DNA from 2 places in the Thioclava litoralis genome. Region 1 is predicted to be linked to the other one. Evidence: riboswitches for the same ligand, from Rfam matches in the RefSeq annotation. Region 1 holds a riboswitch; the other holds the start of a gene.
What was found. A riboswitch is a leader RNA that binds a small molecule or an ion and turns the genes downstream of it on or off. The one in region 1 is predicted to bind cobalamin.
Positions count from the first base shown of each region.

Region 2: another riboswitch for cobalamin. It lies ahead of RPE78_RS15515 (ABC transporter substrate-binding protein); the one in region 1 lies ahead of RPE78_RS13080 (DUF1636 domain-containing protein).

Region 1 covers NZ_CP135443.1:2,651,289-2,658,119, forward strand. The annotation lists gene cobN (cobaltochelatase subunit CobN) at 1-1,155, opposite strand, end outside; gene cobW (cobalamin biosynthesis protein CobW) at 1,159-2,202, opposite strand; gene RPE78_RS13080 (DUF1636 domain-containing protein) at 2,206-2,574, opposite strand; cobalamin riboswitch at 2,665-2,876, opposite strand; gene cobO (cob(I)yrinic acid a,c-diamide adenosyltransferase) at 2,915-3,553, shown strand; gene RPE78_RS13090 (cobyric acid synthase) at 3,865-5,310, shown strand; gene cobD (threonine-phosphate decarboxylase CobD) at 5,290-6,264, opposite strand; gene cbiB (adenosylcobinamide-phosphate synthase CbiB) at 6,292-6,831, opposite strand, start outside.
Region 2 covers NZ_CP135444.1:411,904-418,734, reverse strand. The annotation lists gene RPE78_RS15530 (pseudoazurin) at 1-85, opposite strand, end outside; gene RPE78_RS15525 (ABC transporter ATP-binding protein) at 96-857, opposite strand; gene RPE78_RS15520 (FecCD family ABC transporter permease) at 857-1,864, opposite strand; gene RPE78_RS15515 (ABC transporter substrate-binding protein) at 1,885-2,913, opposite strand; cobalamin riboswitch at 3,014-3,212, opposite strand; gene RPE78_RS15510 (FUSC family protein) at 3,461-5,479, shown strand; gene RPE78_RS15505 (D-amino acid dehydrogenase) at 5,613-6,831, shown strand, end outside.

The DNA.
Region 1 (6,831 bases):
CTTGCCCGGATAGGTCGAAAGCACGAAGGCCAGACGTTTTTGCGCGGCAGGCATCTGACCGAGCCGATACAGCGCCAGAACCCGTTCGGCAACCTGCGCGACCCGCCCCAGATCGGGGCGATGGGCGAAACGGGAATATTGCAGATCCGGATCGCGTTTGCCGGGGCTTTTGAACGAGATCACGCCACCAAACAGGCGGCCATCCACCTCGGGCAGCACAACATGCATCGCCAGATCCGAAGGGGCGAGACCGCGCTCGGAGGCGGCCCAATCGCGGCGCTGCGCGGTGGAAAGCGCCACCTGCACCACCGGCACATCGGCCTGATCCAAGGGCGAGCCACCTTCGGCACCCTGCGCCGAAAACGCGGTGGCATTGACGATTGCAACCGGTTTGAGCCGCGCAATCTCACCGCGCAGCCAATCCGGCACACCCGCCGCTTTCAGGGAGGGCACAAAGACCCCGAAAGCTGCAAACCCCCGCGCCCGAAGCGCTTCGATCAAGGCATCGACAGGGGCGGTATCGGCCGCCGTCAGATAGGACCGGTAGAAGGTCACAAAGGCCACCGGCCCGGTGTCCTCGGGCGGCGCAATAACGCCCTTTTCGGGCAGGTAGAACCCGTAATCGGGCACCGATTTCAGCCCCGCCACCGGCCCCGCATACAGCCCCGCAGCCAGAGCAAGCTGGGCCAGCGCGGCCTGTGCGGCCACCGCCCCGCCCGCATCGCACAGCGCCTGCAAGCGCCGCAATGTCGAGACCGGCAGCGTGGAAAGCGCATCAAGGCGCGCATCCTCGCGCCCATCCGCAGGCAGGACCGCCAGTGCGATGCCCTTGCGCCGCGCCAGATCCTGCAGGCAGGCCAGCCCGTAAGGCCAGTAGCTTTCGCCACCAATCAACCGCACAAGCACGCCCTTCGCCCCCGAAAGGGTCTGTTCGACATAGGTATCGACCGAAAGCGGATGTTTCAGCGCGACCAGATTGGCCAGTCGGCAAGAGGGCAGCGGGCTGCCCCCCTGCGCACGTTTCCAGCCTGCCGCGAACGCGCCCAGATCACTATCGGAAAAGGACAGCACCACCAGATCCGCAGGGGCCTGCGCCAGATCCTGCGGCTGATCGGATTGATCAAGCCCGTGAGTTTCGCGAAAGACGACATGCATGATTTAGGCCGATACCAGTCCCAAAGCGGTTTCGATCGCCGCACGGTCGATATGATCATGCTCGGCAATCACCACCAGCTGCGAGGCACGCGGACGGCTGCCCCAAGGCTGGTCGAACTGGCCGCGCAGGCGGGTGCCCACCGCCTGCACCAGATAGCGCATCGGCTTGCCCTTCACCGCCAGATAGCCTTTCATCCGCAGGATATTGAGATCCCCCGCCATCGCGATCATGCGTGCCTCAAGCCCTGCGATATCCTCGATCTCGCCCAGATCCACGACAATCGTGTCGAAATCGTCATGTTCATGGTCGTGGTGGCCGTCATGATGGGACGGGCGCGCCTCAAGGTCGTCTTCCGCCGCCGCATTCAGCCCCAAGATAACCTGCGGGTCGATTTCGCCTTCGGTCATCGGCAGGATCGGCAGCTTGCGCGGGGCCTCGGCCTCGATGACGGCACGGGCTTTTGCCAGCCCCTCTTCGCCCGCCAGATCGGCTTTGGACAGAAGCACGATATCGGCGCAGGCGATCTGGTCCTCGAAGACCTCCGACAGCGGCGTTTCATGATCAAGCGAGGGATCGGCGGCGCGCTGTGCATCGACCGCTCCCAGATCGGGCGCGAACTGGCCGGAGGCGACAGCCTCGGCATCCGCCAGCGCGATCACCCCGTCCACCGTGATCCGCGAACGGATCGCAGGCCAGTCGAAGGCTTTCAGAAGCGGTTTGGGCAGCGCCAACCCCGAGGTCTCGATCAGGATATGGTCGGGGGTTTCAGGCAGCGCCAGTAGGCGTTCGATGGTGGGAATGAATTCATCGGCCACGGTGCAGCAGATGCAGCCATTGGCCAGTTCGAGGATGTTATTCTCGGGGCAGTTTTCATCGGCGCAGGATTTGAGGATATCCCCATCCACCCCTGCGGTGCCGAATTCATTGACCAGCACGGCCAGACGGCGGCCTTGCGGGTTTTGCATCAGATGGCGGATCAGCGTGGTTTTGCCCGCGCCCAGAAACCCTGTGACAACCGTTACCGGAACCTTTGCGAGATTGGTCATTGATCACTCCTGCGGATCATTTTGCGGCGGAATACGCGCAATGGATTGTTTGCGAAAGATTACCGGGCGTGCGCGCCAAGGCACCAGACCATCGGTGGTGTCCTTATAGGCGCGGATCCCGCTAAGGATATCCTCAAGATGCAGATCGGGATCGAGATCGCCATAGACATAGGTCCAACGCTGCGCCCCTCCGGCCAGAACCATCGAACAGGACCGCGTGCAGGCCGAAAGACATTCGGCAGCCCGCACCTTTACGCCCTGCGGCAGGTCGGCGTGCTGCAGCGCCTGATGCAACCGCGTTCCCGGACGCGGATCGGCCTCGTCCCCTGCGCGGCGGCAGGTGGTGCAGATTGTCACGGTTACATCTGTCATATGCTCTCCCTTACAGGGCGCATAGCACTGGCCGAAAGCCGAAACCACCGGTTTCCCCTTCCGTCCGGCCACGACACACCCCGATCGCCCGTTCTCATCCGCGTCTCAGGCAGGTCTCCCGGCTTGCGAAGTCAGGAAGAGAGTCTCCTCCTGCCGGTCGCGCCTTCCCGGATGGCTCCAGTGGCATGCGGCCTCTTCGGTCACGGTCGCGGGGGCGGCTGCGCTTGGGACCGTGTCGCACCGTCCCTATCGCATTCCCTTTTCACCTGTCATAGACAGGAACCTGAACGCAGGGCTAAAAGACGTGAGTGCCCCGCCTTTGTCAAGGAAGGAGATCCCGATGCCCGAGACATCGCAAACGACCCACTCGCCCGAAGATATGGCCGACCGCCATGCCAGCAAGATGGCCAAGAAGAAGGCCGCCCGTGACAAGATCATGGCCACCAAGGAAGGCGAAAAAGGTCTGATCATCGTCAATACCGGCGCAGGTAAGGGCAAATCCTCTGCCGGTTTCGGGATGATCTTGCGCTGTATCGCCCATGAAATGCCCTGCGCTGTCGTGCAGTTCATCAAGGGCGCATGGGATACGGGCGAACGTCGTCTGATCGAAGAGCATTTCTCCAATATCTGCCAGTTCTACGCGATGGGGGAAGGTTTCACTTGGGAAACGCAGGACCGCGCCCGAGATGTCGCGATGGCCAAGCGCGGGTGGGAAAAAGCGAAAGAGCTGATCCGCAATCCGGAAATCCGTTTCGTGCTGCTGGACGAGATCAATATCGCGCTGCGCTATGACTATCTGGATATCGACGAGGTCGTGACCTTCCTGCGCGACGAGAAACCGCCGATGACCCATGTGGCGCTGACGGGGCGCAATGCCAAGGACGCGCTGATCGAGGTCGCCGATCTGGTCACCGAGATGACCTTGGTCAAGCACCCGTTCCGCTCGGGGATCAAGGGCCAGAAAGGCGTGGAATTCTGAACGATCGCGGGCCGTTTTTGCGAAAAGGCTTGCTTGACGCATCGTCCTTGGGAAGCCCTGCCGGACCAGTTTACATGCGGGGCTTTCGGGATGAGGGAAAACAAGGTTATTTTAACGATGTTACGCCATGATGCTCCTGCCACATTCGGCAGGGTCCCGAAGCTGGCAGAAGGTGGGCGCACCGCATTTCCCGAAGCCAGCTGCCACTGTCTTGGTCGAGATGCGGTGCAGTCCCGCCCGTGCTCGGCGGCTTGGGGACGGGGCTGCCCTGGCGCGGCGCAGCGTGACGTGACAGGCCGGAGGGCTGCGTGATGGTGGCGCTGATGATTCAGGGCGCGGGCTCCAATGTCGGCAAATCGATGCTGGTGGCAGGGCTTTGCAGGGCCGCACGGCGGCGCGGGCTGACGGTGGCCCCGTTCAAGCCGCAGAACATGTCCAATAACGCAGCGGTCACGGCGGATGGTGGCGAAATCGGTCGGGCGCAGGCGCTTCAGGCACTGGCCTGCGGGCTGGAGCCCGTCACCGATATGAACCCTGTCCTGCTCAAGCCCGAAAGCGAGACGGGATCGCAGGTCGTGGTGCAGGGCCAGCGCCTGACCACCGTGCGCGCGCGGGACTATGCCGCGCTGAAACCGTCCCTGATGGGCGCGGTTCTGGACAGTTTCAACCGTTTGCGCGCCCGCCATGATCTGGTGATCGTCGAGGGCGCGGGCAGCCCTGCCGAGGTCAATCTGCGCGCCAATGACATTGCCAATATGGGCTTTGCTTGTGCCGCGGATGTGCCGGTGGTGCTGGCGGGCGATATTGACCGCGGCGGGGTCATCGCGCAGATCGTGGGCACGCAGGCCGTTCTGTCCGCGCAGGATGCGGCGCAGATTGCCGGCTTCCTGATCAACAAGTTCCGCGGAGATCCACGGCTTTTCGATGAGGGCTACCGGCTAATCGAGACACGTACCGGATGGCGCGGGTTCGGCGTTCTGCCGTGGTTTGCCGAGGCCGGTCGCCTCCCTGCCGAGGATGCGCTGGACCTGCCGAAAGTCTCGCAAGGGGCGGGGCTGAAAGTGGTCTGTCTGGGGCTGTCGCGCATTGCCAATTTCGATGATCTCGACCCCCTGATGCAGGAGCCTTCGGTTCAGGTCTCGATCCTGCGGGCCGGTCAGGCCCTGCCCGGAGACACCGATCTGGTGATTCTGCCCGGATCGAAATCGACGCGCGGCGATCTGGCCTTCCTGCGCGCGCAAGGCTGGGATATCGACCTGCAGGCCCATCTGCGGCGCGGCGGGCATATTCTGGGGATTTGCGGGGGATACCAGATGCTTGGCCGCAGCATTCAGGACCCGCACGGGCTGGAAGGGCCTGCGGGCACCGAGGCGGGGCTGGGCTTTCTGGAGGTCGATACGCAGATGGTGGCGCAAAAGCGCCTGACCCGCGTCAGCGCCCGTCATGCCACCTCGGGCGCGATGTTTTCCGGCTATGAAATCCATATCGGGCGCAGTGATGGCCCCGACAGGGCGCGCCCCTTTGCCTATGTCGAGGGCACGCCCGAGGGGGCGATATCGGCGGATGGACGGGTCAGCGGCAGCTATCTGCACGGGATGTTCGGTGATGACGGGTTCCGCAGCGCATGGCTGCGCGCGCTGGGGGCACAGTCTAGCGGCATGAATCACGGCGCGCTGGTCGAGGCGACGCTTGACCGGCTTGCCGACCATCTGGAAGCGCATCTGGATGTGGCGGGGCTACTGGCCCTCGCCCGTTAGGACCGCCTCCAGCCGTGCCCATTCCTGCGCGGAACCGGGCAGGCCCAGCCTGATCCAGCGCGGATGCCACGGGAAAATCCGGCTCCAGATGCGCGCGCGTGCAAGGCGGGTCTGCGCGCCTGTGGCATCGGGGGTCTCGTATAGCCGGAACAGTTCGGCCCCGCCCGCCCGTTGCCAGCCCGCGCGCTGTGCGAGGCTGTCCATACGGATGACATCCTCATGCAGCCGCGCGCAGGTCTGTTGCTGCCAGCGGGTATCGGCCAGCGCCTGCTGCCCGATCGCCAGCGCCGCACCGCAAACCGGCCAAGGACCCGCCATCTGCCGGATCTGCGCAATCTGGGCCTCTGCCCCCAGCACAAAGCCCAGGCGCAGCCCAGCCAGACCGTAGAATTTCCCGAAGGACCGCAGCACGAACAGATCCGGCGCACCAAGATGGGCCACCACTGACAGATCGGGGCGCGGATCGGCAAAGCTTTCATCGACCACCAGCGCGCCGACCTCCTGACGCAGCGCCAGCAATGTCGTGGCGGGATGGCTCTGCCCGTCGGGGTTGTTGGGGTTGACCACAACCGCCAGATCGGCCCCGCGCAGCTCTGCGATCGTGGTGACCTCCTGCACCTCCCAGCCCGCCTGTCGCAGGCTGGCAGCATGTTCGTTATAGGTCGGGCCAAGCACCCGCGCCCGTTTCGGCCCGCCGATGATATGCGGCAGGGTCTGGATGGCGGCCTGCGCACCGGCCAGCGCGGCAATCGCGGCGTCTTTCAGGCCATAGGTCCGGCGCGCCACGGCCAGAAGGCCCTCCATCGCGCTGCGCGTCGGCAGATCGGTATAGGCCCGCGACGGCAGCGCGGGCACGGGATAAGGCACGCGATTGATGCCGGTCGAGAGATCGATCCAGTCATCGCCCCCGAATATGGCCATCGCCTGATCGAGATTTCCGCCGTGATCGCGCATAGGATACCTTTCAGAACAGGGGCCGTTTCAGACAAAGGCCAGAGCAAGAAGACAGAGCCCCATAAGCCCCATCGCCCGCAGATAAAGCCGCAATCCGCGTTGCAGATCCTGCGGCACGGGATCGGGGGCCGCGGCATTCACGAAAGGCTCGTCGGCCATATGGGTGCCATAGATGCGCGGACCGGACAGGCGCACCTGAAGCCCTGCGGCCAAAGCGGCTTCGGGCCAGCCCGCATTGGGCGAACGGTGCAGCCCCGCATCACGGCGCATCACCCGCAGCGCGCGCATCGGCACGGAAACCAGCGCAAAAAGCCCCCCGCTCAGCCGTGCAGGCGCAAGATTGACCAGATCATCCAGCCGTGCCGCAAATTTGCCAAACCACTCATACCGCGCGTTGCGATGGCCGATCATGGAATCCAGCGTATTGATCGCCTTATAGGCCGCAATCCCCGGCAGGCCCAGCACGACACCCCAGAAGACCGGTGCCACAATCCCGTCGGAGGTGTTCTCGGCGAGGCTCTCGAGGGCGGCACGGGCGACCCCCGCCCTGTCCAGACGGGAGGGATC
Region 2 (6,831 bases), on a different replicon from region 1:
TGACCTCATGGGTTTCGGCCATCACGGCATCGGGCAATAGCAGCGCCGCCACCGCGATACATCCAATAATTGCACAATATTTCAATATACTATCCTCATAATGCCTGTATAAAATGCAGCAAGGGCCTGCCGTCCGGATCGCGGATATGCTGCGCCTCGACCCCGAAGCAGCCGCGCAGATGGTCCAGCGTCAGGACCTCGGACGGGGGGCCGATCGCGCGCAGTCGACCGTGCTCCAGCAAGGCGACCCTATCACAGCCGAACGCCTGATTGAGATCATGCAGCGCGATCACCCGCGTCACCGGCAATGCCCGCACCAAGCCCATAAGGGCCAGTTGATGGCGGATATCCAGATGGTTTGTCGGCTCGTCCAGAAGCAGTAACTCGGGGGTCTGCGCCAATGCCCGTGCGATATGCACCCGCTGCCTCTCGCCCCCCGACAGGCTATGCCAGAGACGGTCCTCCATGCCCTGCATATCCAGCGCCGCCAAGGCCTTGGCCACATGCGCGTCGTCCTGCGCGGTCCAGCCCCGCAAGGGCGACAGAAAGGGGATGCGTCCCAATTCGACCGCTTCGCGCACCCGCAAACGGTCGGTGGTTTCGGCCTGCTGTTCGACAAAGGCGATCTTCTGCGCTCGCGCCCGTGCCGAGATCCTGTGCAATGGCACTGCGCCAAAACGGATCTCGCCCGAGGCGGGTTTGCCCAAGCCCGCCATAAGCCGCATCAGGGTGGATTTCCCCGACCCGTTCGGGCCGATCAGGCCCAGACATTCCCCCGGCTCCAGTTGCAGGGTGATCGCGTGCAGCAGCGGCGTGCGATGCGCCTTGGCGCAAACATTCTCGAGATGCAGGACCATCAGCGCGCGCCCCGCATCAGGATCAGGGCAAAGGCCGGTGCCCCGACCAGCGCCGTCACCACACCGATGGGCAGCACCTGCCCCGGAACGATGATGCGGGCCAGAATATCCGCCGCCACCAGAAACACCGCCCCCGCCAGCGCCGAGGCCGGCACAAGGCGCTGGTGGCGGGTGCCGACCAGAAAGCGCATCGCATGCGGAACCACCAGCCCGACAAAGCCGATCGCCCCTACTTTGGCCACCAGAACCCCCACCATCACCGCTGTGACCGTGATCAGCAAGCCGCGTGTCCTGCGGATATCCACCCCCAACGAGGCCGCGCTCTCGGCACCGAAGGTAAAGGCATCCAGTGCACGCCGGTACCAAAGGCATAGCCCGACGCCCAGACAGGTCACGAAGACCGCCGGGGCCACGTCCTCCCAGCGCACGCCCGACAGATTGCCCATCAGCCAGAACATGATGCCGCGCGCCTGTTCGGCATTGGCAGAGCGGGCAATGATGAAGGCGGTGAGCGCGTTGAACATCTGGCTCCCCGCGATCCCCGCCAGAATGATGGCCGCCGCCCCCTGATTGCCGCGCCCGCCGCCCGGAATGGCATGGGCCAGCGCCACCACCGCCCCGAAGGCGGCCAGCGCCCCGACCAATGCCCCCGCAGACATCGACACGGCGCCCGCGCCGATACCCGCCACGCTGACAAGCACCGCACCGGTCGAAGCCCCTGCCGAAAGCCCCATCAGATAGGGATCGGCCAGAGGGTTCCGCAAAAGCGCCTGCAAGACCACCCCCGTCAAGGCCAGCCCCGCCCCGCAACTGGCGGCGACAATGGCGCGGGGCAGACGGTAGCTCCAGATGATACCGGCATCGATGCGGTCCAGCGGATAGCCCGCCTGCCACAGATGATTGGCCAGAACCTTATAGACGGTGGCCAGCGGCAGGCGGGTCTCGCCAATGGCCGCCCCTGTCAGCACAGTGCCCGCAAGGACCAGCGCGATCCCCCCCCAGACCATCCAAGGCGCGGCGGAGGCGCTCATTCGAAGGTCATATCCGAAAGCGCTTGCGACAGGCTGTCGAGCCCGTAGATGCTGCGCATGGTCGCGCTCATCGCATGGGCATCCATGACCACGATATGCCCCTCCCGCACGGCTTTCATCTGGCTTGCCACAGGGTCGGTCTTCAGAAAGTCCATCTTGGCCGCGACATCATCGGCGGGGAAGCGGCGCCGGTCCATTTTGGCGATCACGATCACATCCGGATCCGCTTTGGCAATGGTCTCCCAACCGACGGTAGGCCATTCCTCGTCCGACTCGATCACATTACGGATGCCGAGTTTACCCATCATATAGCCCGGCGCACCAAGACGACCGGCCACATAGGGGTCCAGCTCCAGATCCGCCGAGGAGAACCAGAAAACGGCCGACAGACCTTCGGGCAGGTCCAGCGCCTGCGCGCGCGCCACGGCTTGGGCTTCTGTCGCCTGCAACGCCGATACCAATGTCCGGCCTGCGGGCTGCACGTTGAAAATCTCGGCAAGCTGGGTGATCCCTTTATAGACCTGCTCGGGGGCAAAGGCCCCGACCCGCGTGCCGTCGCCACCGGTCGAATTGTCCTTGGTGTCGCAATCGGCGGGCATGATATAGGTGTTGATCCCGACATCGTCGAACATCTCGCGCGTGCCGACAATACCGCTCGGCCCGACATGCCATTCATATTGCACCGCAACAAGATCCGGCTTCTGCGCCAGAACACTCTCGAAACTGGGATCGTTATCGGCCAGACGCGGGATCGTCGCATTGACATCGGCAAATTGCGGCAGCACCGGATTGAACCACACCGAGGTGCCCTTGACCTTTCCTGCCAGCCCCAGCGAATAGAGGATCTCGGTCGCCGACTGTCCGATCGTCACCGCGCGCTCCGGTGCCGCCTCGATCGTGAGGCGTTTGCCGCAATTTTCCAGCACCAGCGGATACTGCGTAGCCCCCGTCTGTGCTGGCGTTTGCGCCCAAAGCGGCGTGCTGCCCAAAAGCAGTGCCAGACCGGCCGGTAAAATCAATCTCATATGCCCAATTCCTTCAGAAGGACCGGAAAGCACCATATGGGATGACGGATCCGCCGCCCCGCAGGGCGAAGGGAGACAACCCACCGACACACCCCGTCCGGTTTGAAAATCCGATGTCGGCAGGTCTCCTGACTGGCGCCTCATCGCCATACCGCCCTTCCCAAAGCAGTCGATGCCTGCCTCAGTGGATTCCGGTCCGGCTCTTCGCCTACAGTTGCGGGGGCAGTTCCGGTTCCCGTAGTCCCACGGGGCGGATTCCCTATTATATCCTCTCGGATACCGACGCGATGTGTTTGTCACCCCCGCGCCCCGAGGTCAAGCGGCCAAAGCCCCCAACTGCACGATGCCGCTCTCTGCGCGCCAAATGCCGCAAGGAGCCGCCCGCAAGGGGCGCTTGCACGCAATCCGCCCCGAACCGCCAGCTGTTGCACCAAGGCCAGCCCGACCTTCCCAGTCCCTGCGCGACAGTTTTGCCCATTTAATTCCCCGCGCTTGCAGCCTAAAATGGCAGCAAGACTGCCTAAAGCCTAAAGGGAGCATTCCGCGCATGGCCTCGCCGTTTTTTACCGGACCGGAGAATGGCAGGCCGCCGTCTCCCGCCGCCCATCGTTCGCTGATCTACCGTATGGCGCGGCGGCTCGAGGGATATTCCATCGGCATGGTGCCGGAATTCATTGGTGTCGCCGAAGGGTTGCGCGCCTCGCTGGCCTTTGCGGTGATGGTGCTGACCGCCGCCGCCAGCGGCGAGCCGAAACTGCTTTGGGCGGCATTCGCAGCGTTCTGGGTCTGCCTCTGCGATCCGGGCGGGCGCGACCGGACCCGTATCCGCGCAATGGGCGCCTTCGTGGCCGCCGGAACCCTTGCCGCCTTTCTCGGTGCGGCCAGCGCGGGGCTTGGCCCGCTTTATGCCAGCCTGACGCTGATCCCGCTGATCTTCCTGCCGGCATTGGGCGGCATCTTCGGACCAAGCGGGGCCCAATCGGGCACGCTCATCTGTGTGGTGGGCGGGGTCGCCGTCGGGTTTCCCAATGATCCGGTCGCCTCGCTCCATCTGGCGGGGGCGTTCCTCGTGGGCGGGATCTGGGCGCTGGTGTTCAGTTTCTGGATCTGGAAGCTGCGTTCGCAGGGGCCTGCACGGCGCGCGATCGCTTCGGTTTTCACCCGTCTGGCCGAGATGAACAGCGCCATGGCCGCACGTCTGGGCCGCGAAGAGATCCTCGGGGCGGCAGAACCCGAATACCGTCGCGCGCTGCGGGCCGCCATCGAACGCGCGCGCGGCACGATCCTTGGTCTGGGCAATGGCCATACCCAGTTCATGGCAGAACTGGGCAGCGCCGACCGGATCTTTGCGTCCATGATTGCCCTTGACCATATGCTCAGCGATCCGTTGAGCCCCGAGGAAGAAGCCCCCCTTCGCGAACAGTTGGCCCGTATCGGCGCCCTGCTCAGCGAGGCGCAGATGCAATCCATGACCCGCCATCCCCATCCCGAGCGGCTGGTCTGGGAAGCCGAGGACCTTGCCCGCGCTGCCGACCGCGCCGGTGCGCGCAGTCAGGCCGTGGTGCGCAATCTGGCCGAAGCCTTCCTGCGTTTTGCCGAACATCTGCGCGGCGACAGCCTGTCGGGCAGCGCGCCGCAGCAGGACGGCACGCCGCGCCCAAGCTGGCGGCAGATCCCCGATGCGACCTTGCGCCATGCCCTGCGTCTGACGGTGGCAGTGGTGGTGACCTATCTGGTCTGTGTGGCGCTGGAGATGAAGTATTTCTACTGGGCCACGATGGCCACCATTGTGGTGCTACAGCCCGCGCTCTCGACCACATGGCCGCGCATGCTGGAACGGGTGCTCGGCTCGATTACGGGGGGGCTTTTTGCCGCTGGCCTGTTGGCCCTGTCGCCGGGGCAACTGCCCCTTCTGGCCGTCATTATCCCGACATCCGCAATCACCATCGCGTTCAAACGGGTCAATTATACGATCTTCACCATCGGGGTCAGCGCGCTCTTCGTGTTGGTGACCGAGCTGGTCATGCCCAATCACGGCATTGCCCTCTCGCGGGCGCTGGACAATATTCTGGGGTCGGTCATCGCCTTTATCGTTGGGGCGACCCTCTGGCCCGGACGCGCCGAGCCGCATTTCCGCGATATTCTGGCGCAGGCCGTGCAGGCGAATATGGATTATGCCGCCGCCGCCGTGGGCAGCACGAGCCTGCCCGAGCCGGTCGATGCGCTGCGTCGTCAGGCCGGACTGGAAAGCACCAATGCCGAGACCATCCGCCAGCGCAAGCTGATGGAAGGGCGGCGCGGTGCCGACCAGTTGAACGCGGCGGGCGATGTTCTGGGGGCATTGCGGGTGCTGGCGGGGGCGGTGACCACCCATGCGCTGATCTCGCCCGAAGCCGATCCCGAGAAAGAGCATCTGCTCCGGCAGACCGCGCAGTCTTTCGCCGATGCCATCCGCCATGCGGGCGATGCCTCCCTGCCCGCTTTGCCCGCGCAGACCTCGCCCACGGACCTCCGCAAGGCGCTTGAGTTGCTGCAAAACCGGCTTGACCTCTATCTGAAAGCCTGAGCGGCGCCTTTTTGCTAGGCAAACGTCCGACCCTCTCCCTGCAAATCCGGCGATCACGCCGGATTTCTCTCGCCATCGGCCCGCCGGAGGCGAAGATACGCCCGAGAAACCGCGGATATCTGGGGCAAGGGCGATGAGAATTCTGGTGATCGGGGCAGGTGTGATCGGCACGACCAGCGCATGGGCGCTGCAAGAGCAAGGCCATGATGTCTGCCTGATCGAGCGCCAAAGCACCGCCGCCGAGGGCACATCCCACGCCAATGCGGGGATGATCACCCCCGGCTATACCGCGCCGTGGCCCGCCCCCAAAATCTGGCGCAAACTGCCCAGATGGCTGTTACAGACCCACACGCCTTTCGCGATATCCCCCCCTCTGTCGCGCCGTGATCTGCGCTGGATGCTGGCCAGCCTGCGCCAGTGCCGCGCAAAATGCTACACGGCCAATATTCAGGCCATGATGGCCCTGTCGGTCTATAGTCAGGCGATGATGGCCCGCCTTCGCGACACTGTGCCACTGCACTATGCACAGCGCTTTGGCGGGACCTTGCAACTGTTCCGCCATCCCGTCAGCCTGACGGATCTGCGCCTGCATACCGACTATCTGGATCAGCGCGAGATCCCCTATGAGGTGCTGGACCGCGCGGGCTGCCTTGCCAGGGAACCGGGGCTGGAACGGGCCGAAACACCGCCCGTCAGCGGGCTTTACATGCCGCAGGATGAAACCGGTGACTGCTGCCTTTTTACCAGACAGCTTGCCGCCGCCTTTGTCGCACGGGGCGGCGAGATCCGCTATGACACCCCTGTTTCCGGCCTTCTGGTGGAAAACGGCCATGTGAGAGGGGCGATGGACCAAAAGGGCGAGGCGCTGCGCGCCGAACGGGTGGTGCTCTGCACCGGTCACGAAACACCAGCCCTGCTGGCCCCGCTGGGGCTGGACCTGCCGATTGCCGCGCTCAAGGGCTATTCGATGACGGTGCCGCTGCGCATACCTGCCTACGGGCCGCAATCCACCGTGCTGGATGACACCTATAAAGTGGCGCTGACACGGCTGGAGAACACGATCCGCGTGGGGGGCATCGCCGAGATTGCAGGCGGGCGACAAGGGCTGACCCGACGCCATCTGGAAACCCTGCGCCTGTCGCTGGCAAGCCTGTTCCCCGACAGCTATGTGGCCGAAGAGGCGCAATTCTGGGCCGGTCAGCGCCCCACCACACCGACCAATCTGCCGTTCATCGCAGAGACCGCGCTTGCGGGGCTTTATGTCAATGCCGGTCACGGGACGTTCGGCTGGACAATGGCCGCAGGCGCGGCAGCTTTGCTGGCCGATCTGGTCAGCGGCACCCCGAGCCCGA